Regions from separate parts of the Clostridium sp. OM05-6BH genome, predicted to be linked through region 2. Evidence: predicted binding sites of a transcription regulator. Region 2 holds the regulator's gene; the other holds the start of a gene.
The links. The regulator HrcA, encoded in region 2, represses chaperone genes, less so after heat shock. The targets are predictions, from matches to a motif close to TGTTAGCACTCNNNNNNNNNGAGTGCTAACA.

Region 1 (3,426 bases), on a different contig from region 2:
CGTTGCAGTTGGCGCATAGTCTTTTCCTCTGGAATCATTGCAGTCACAACATGGCACATCACCATTCAGTACCTGCCCCAGTGTATCGTAATGTTTTTGTTCGAGCTGCTCGATCTCACCAAACAGATTTTTCAATTCCTCATCTTTTGCCTGCTCTTTGTAACGGCGGTACTTTTCCACACAATTCTTTTCCTGTGTCTGCAATTCTGTGATCACATCAATTTCATTTTGTTTTAAGATCATAATTCTCCTCGTTTCTGCTCTCAATAACCTACAGTTTCTATCTTTATTATGAACAGTTTATCAAGAATTATTCTCTTTGTTGATATGATCGGGCTACATTATAGGATTAGCTTGCCTCCGCATATTCGCGCAATTTCTGCCTTGCCTGTGACGACAAATGTTTCGGAACTTCAATTCCGATTTCAACATACTGATCCCCATGCACAGATGCATTCTTTTTGGATACAACACCTTTTCCTTTTAGTCGTATCTTGGTACCGCTCTGCGTTCCTTCCCGGATCTTACAGTCAACATCTCCGTATAGCGTGTGCACGCGGGCATTGCCCCCAAGTACTGCTGTCGTATATGGTACATTGACTTTCGTATAAATATCCAAGCCCTTACGCTCAAAACCCGGTTTAGTGCCGACAGATACCTGCAGATAAAGGTCACCTTTGGGTGCACCATAAACTCCCGGATGTCCCTCACCTTTTAAGCGAATGCGATTGCCATCGTCAATACCTGCCGGTATGTGCACATGCAGCGTTCTGCTCTGACCGCGCTCTCCATCTTGCAAAGTAATGACCTTGTCACATCCATACACTGCTTCGTCAAAAGTGATCGAAATGTGCGCCCTCGCATCCTGACCTGATTTCCGACCGGCATCTTCATAGGTGTCAAAAAAGCTCGATCTGCCATAATCGCCGCCCACATGCCATGATCCACCATCCCCTGTATTCCAGGTTTTTCCATCGCTACTGTGCCACGATGTACCGTCACCAAAACCAAAGTGTCCGCTAAAACCGCCTTTGCCACCAAAAAGATTATCAAAAATATCACCATACATCCCCGATGCATCGCCACCGGAATAGTGAAATTCCGTGCCGCCGGTCGGATCAAAACCTTCCTCAAATGCTGCAGAACCAAATTGATCGTAAAGTTTCTTCTTTTCCTTATCACTTAACACATTGTAAGCTTCCGTAACTTCCTTAAATTTTTGCTCAGCATTCGGATCACCCTGATTCATATCCGGGTGATATTTCTTGGCCATTTTACGGTAGGCTCGCTTGATCGACGCATCATCCGCATCCTTTGATATCCCTAAGGTGTCATAATAATCCTGCTTCGTCTTCATTCACTCCACCTCCCTGCAGCCTTTCGTATGGGAAGTTTGCATTGATGATCAACCAATCGTAATAAACTTCTTGGTCTGCTCCTCCGGAATCTCTTCCTTCTTTGGCACCTGTAATGTCAAAACACCGTTTTCAAACTTCGCCTTAATATCTTCTTGTTTCATATTGTCACCAACATAAAAGCTGCGGTTGCAAGTTGCATGGAAACGTTCCTTCTGAACATACTTCTCTTTCTTGTCCGAAGTATTCTCCTCTGCTTTCTTAGCAGTTGCTGTAACGGTCAGATAACCATCCTTCAGCTCTGCACTGATATCTTCTCTGCAAAAGCCCGGCAGATCCATCTCTACCGTAAATCCTTCCTCGGACTCCTTGATATCCGTTTTCATTAATCCATTCGCTGAATAGCTCTTGGCGTAAGTTCTCTGTGGCATATCAAAAAGGTCATCCATAAAATCTCTACTAAAAATACTTGGCATTAACATAAGTCATCGCTCCTTCCAACTCTGTACAGACTATATAGTCTGTCACTACTGAAATACTCAGAAACTCTTCTAAGCATTTCCTTTTCCTTGTTCTGATTATGTTATACCACTATTATTAGCACTCGTCAATAGTGAGTGCTAATAAATTTTGTGAACATTCTGTGTTCTCTATGTTATGCATTTTTCTTGCGAAAAATTTTCATCGATAGATCCCAATCTTTATACTGTCCATCCACCTTTAATTCGCCGTATGGATAAGGATCTAACAATGGGAATCTGCATATCATCGGTATCAGGCGGTCGCTTGCACCTACGTGTGTCAAACGGATCAAATAACCGATCTGCGAATCTCTCTGTTTGAGCTTATTCTTTGCAATTGCAATCGTATAGCCTTCCCGCTTCACCTGATTTGGTGCGATCGTCTTATCATATAAAACCTCTTTATCGTCCAGTGCAAGCACTTGAATACGATACTCATCACCCGATTCGTTTGGTGCAAGATTCCAGAAATACAGTCGAATACGGTTCCAACGATTACGCCATTCCAACTGCCCTTGTTCAATCGTCTGTTCCAAAACTTTTGGATTCTTATGATACCGCCAACGAATCGGCTCTTCATCCTTTCCACGTTTGGAATTAAAATACGGAATCTCTACATATGTTCTAGGATGACTAAGCTGGTTCGCCGCCGCAAAACTTCCGGCAAAGCAGAACAGACCAACCGCAAGCACCACCAATCTGGCAGCGTGCAGCCGCATTCCGTTGAAATGTGCTTTAAGCCACGCATCCCCTTTGTTAAAAACAGTATTTGTAAATCCATCAGCCCCTTCTGCCATGAGTAAAAGGCACACTCCGGTAAAGCATATATTGTATCGCTTGCCGGCTTCCCACAGCATAAAAAACATAACTGCACCCGCAAACGTAAGCGTATACATTGCCCCCGGTGCTGCTTCTCTCTGCAGAAACTGTCTGCACATTGCGCACAACATCAAAAATAACATCGCAATACGAAAGGCCTGCATATAGATCATAAACCATGCATTTTGCTTTCCTGCAAAATAACGAAAGAACGGTGGATATTGATATGCATACTGCGCATTCGTTATTCCATCATCATCGCCCATTGCCCATACACGCATCATTTTATTGCCAAAATGCTTGGCAAGACCAACCGGACCCATCTTTTTGACACGTTGTTTCAAGCGAGCGATATCTGCTTTCTGCTTTTGTTCCTTGGTCGGGAACGAAGAGGTGTATCTCCGGTCGTTACGATTAAAACCGCCCTTGCTCTTTTCATTCATTCCCATCATGACCCAGTGTACAACAGGAAACTGCTGGTTAAACTTCTTCGCATCAACATGCTTTGCTACCAAATTGCTGCTGGAAAATAACACTGCCATACTCACGCAGACAACGAGTCCGACACGAACTGCACCCTCCAATACCCTTTGTCTGCTATGCTGCTGTTCTTCCGAATCATTCTCCGTTTTCATTGTCTCTGATGCCCTTAAAGCACGGCGATTCTGCCAGTCTGCGACGAGACGCGCCGTCAAATACAACCCCAGCGCAATAATTGGAATGATCGTTGT
Region 2 (3,426 bases):
ACCAATGAAGCAGAACCATTTTCGGACAATGCCTGAAGCAATACGGGAAGCTCTCCGGCAAAGTTGTTTAATTGCTCCGTCAATGTATGGATTCCCTGCCTGTAATTGCCAAACTGCTCGAGACTGTCCGGGGTAACAGGCATCATTAAACGTTTCATTAGAGCGAGAGTACCCATATCGGTACTCTTCATATCGAAGGCCTGCTGCATTAACTGTTGGATCGCTTCGCGATTGATCGGCATCAGATTATCCATCAACGCTTTAACGGCAGCCTGATTATGCTCTGAAGCGGGGAGTCCTGCTTCCTGCAGTGCCTTATTGATCAGCGTTAATTCATTTTCCGTATAACCGCTTACGGGAGATAGGATAACACCGGCCGGAGATAATCCATCCAGCTTAAAGGCAGCAGTTTGTCCGATTGATAATAAGGAACTGTCAGAAATCTGACCGCGTATCATTGTATTGTTTTCTAAGGTAAGGGTAATCTCGTTACCGGTAAGATCCGATATTTCGCCCTTGATCACATCGCCCAGCTGCAGACTGGTGGCAGCTTTTACAACGCCAAACTGTCCGGATTTTTGAACAGAGGGCGCAGAAGCATTCCCCGGAACATTGCCACGGCGAACTCCGTTACCGGTCATAGCAGAGGAAGACGTGTTTGTGCTGCGGGACTGCGAAGTATTATTCGTATTATAAGGATTAATGCGCGAGTGATCCATTTTTTTGTCCAACCTTTCTTATTTATTGTTCTCGTCTCTTATTATATCGGTATGAGCAAAGAATTTCTATAGAAAAACCTTTGTAGGTAATTTTTTTCGAAAAATACAGAAAAATACTTGACAATAATCATGTAGAGTGCTATCTTACCTATAGATGTTAGCACTCCACCATAAAGAGTGCTAACAAAACAGGAAGGAAGTGATACGGTGGAACTGGATGAGAGAAAACTTAAGATACTGCAGGCGATCATACGAACTTATTTAGATACCGGAGAGCCGGTTGGTTCGCGAACTATCTCCAAGGATACGGATCTTCACCTCAGTTCAGCGACCATTCGTAATGAAATGTCAGATCTGGAGGATATGGGTTATATTTTACAGCCACATACTTCTGCAGGACGGATTCCTTCTGACAAAGGATATCGACTTTATGTAGATACCATGCTGGAAGACAAGACGCACGAGGTGGCGGATCTTAAAGATGCTTTGGAAGAGAAGGCAGACAAGATGGATCTTTTGCTGAAGCAGGTTGCAAAGTTTTTGGCAACCAATACCAACTATGCGACAATGGTTTCAGGACCGCGTTACCAGAGTAAAAAAGTCAAGTTCATTCAGCTGACGGAAGTTGATGAGAACAGCTTGCTGGCAGTTATCGTACTCGATAACAATCATGTGAAGAATCAGATGATACGCATTAATGAGCCGCTTGATCCAGAACGCGTCGCCAAGTTAAATTTTGTGTTGAACACAGCACTTAATGGTTTGGACGTGACGGAAATGAATTTAGCACTGATCTCTCAGATCAAGGCGCAAATGAAGAGTGACAGTACTGTGATCGATTCTGTGCTGGAAGTGATCGGTAATGTGCTTACGAGTGAAGATGATCCGGAAGTGTATACGAGTGGTGCCACAAACATTTTGAAATATCCGGAATTGTCAGATAAGTCCAATGTAGAAGATCTGTTGGTTGCATTCGAAGAGAAGCAGGAGATCGGGCATTGGCTTGAAATTCCATCAACGAATACGAAGCCTTCCGAAGAAAGTCATGATATTCAAGTGTATATCGGTGATGAGACACAGGTGGCATCCATGAAAGACTGTTCTATGGTTACCGCAACCTACCGCATTCATGAAGGTGTGTATGGTAAGATCGGTATCGTAGGACCAAAGCGTATGAATTATGATAAGGTCGTTGGAACGCTGCAGTCGCTTATGGCGCAGCTTGATGACATATTTAAGGACCAATAAGCAGAGAGGTGATAACGAAGTGGCAGATATGAAAGATAAGAAAGAAGAGACGATCCATCAGGAAGAGGAAGCTGTAAAAGCAGAGGATGTAACAGAGACTGCAGAGACAGCAGAGAGTGCGGAAAGTACGGAAACATCGGAGGCTGAGCAGGCACAAGAGAGTGCCGGAGAAAAGAAATCTTTCTTCGATAAGAAAAAAGATAAAAAGACAGCAGCCCTGGAAGAAAAACTGGCAGATCTTGAAGACAAAAGAGTTCGCCAATTGGCAGAGTTTGAAAACTTCCGCAAGCGTTCCGAGAAAGAAAAGTCTCAGATGTTTGAAATGGGAGCAAAGAATGTTGTAGAAAAGATGCTTCCGGTAATCGACAACTTCGAGAGAGGTTTGTTAGCAGTTGCTGAGGAAGACAAGGAGAGTCCATTCGTACAGGGAATGGAACTGGTATATAAACAGATGCTCACTGCGTTTGATGCTCTTGGTGTAAAGCCGATCGATGCAGTTGGCAAAGAGTTTGATCCGAATCTTCACAACGCAGTTATGATGGTTGATGATGATGCGCTGGAGAGTGGCACGGTAGCCGAGGAAATGCAGAAAGGCTATATGTACAAAGACAGCGTTGTTCGTCATAGTATGGTAAAGGTAGTTAATTAAGGGAATATCCCTGAATTTTATGTTAAATGAGCAAGAATATGCATTGCATTTTAGGAGGTAATTACTATGAGTAAGATTATTGGTATTGACTTAGGAACAACAAATTCATGTGTTGCTGTTATGGAAGGTGGAAAACCGGTCGTAGTAGCCAATACAGAGGGTGCCAGAACAACACCGTCTGTAGTTGCTTTCACTAAAAATGGTGAGCGTTTGGTAGGTGAGCCTGCAAAACGTCAGGCAGTTACAAATGCTGACAAGACCATTTCTTCTATTAAGAGACATATGGGTACAGATTATCGCGTAACAATTGATGATAAGAAATATTCTCCACAGGAGATTTCCGCAATGATCCTGCAGAAGTTAAAGGCTGATGCTGAGGGCTATTTAGGTGAGAGCGTTTCCGAAGCTGTTATTACAGTTCCTGCATACTTTAACGATGCACAGCGTCAGGCGACCAAAGATGCCGGTAAGATCGCCGGTCTTGATGTAAAGCGTATCATCAACGAGCCGACAGCTGCTGCATTAGCATATGGTTTGGACAATGAGAAAGAGCAAAAGATCATGGTATACGATTTAGGTGGTGGTACATTTGATGTATCTATTATCGAGATCGGTGATGGTGTCATTGAAGTATTAGCAACATCCGGTGATAACCGTCTTGGTGGTGATGACTTTGATGAGAAGATCACACAGTACATGATCGAGACATTTAAGAAAGAAAACGGCGTTGACTTATCCAATGATAAGATGGCACTTCAGAGATTAAAAGAATCTGCAGAGAAGGCGAAGAAAGAACTTTCCTCTGCAACA

Region 1: the regulator HrcA is predicted to act here: its motif matches at 1,951-1,981, upstream of DXB73_RS07240 (Hsp20/alpha crystallin family protein).

The regions. Positions count from the first base shown of each region.
Region 1 is NZ_QULH01000006.1:31,269-34,694, reverse strand. Features, by position in the region: gene DXB73_RS07250 (ferritin-like domain-containing protein) at 1-243, opposite strand, end outside; gene DXB73_RS07245 (DnaJ C-terminal domain-containing protein) at 350-1,357, opposite strand; gene DXB73_RS07240 (Hsp20/alpha crystallin family protein) at 1,406-1,837, opposite strand; gene DXB73_RS07235 (hypothetical protein) at 2,011-3,426, opposite strand, start outside.
Region 2 is NZ_QULH01000002.1:163,702-167,127, forward strand. Features, by position in the region: gene DXB73_RS03230 (flagellar hook-length control protein FliK) at 1-719, opposite strand, end outside; gene hrcA (heat-inducible transcriptional repressor HrcA) at 927-1,967, shown strand; gene grpE (nucleotide exchange factor GrpE) at 1,996-2,616, shown strand; gene dnaK (molecular chaperone DnaK) at 2,683-3,426, shown strand, end outside.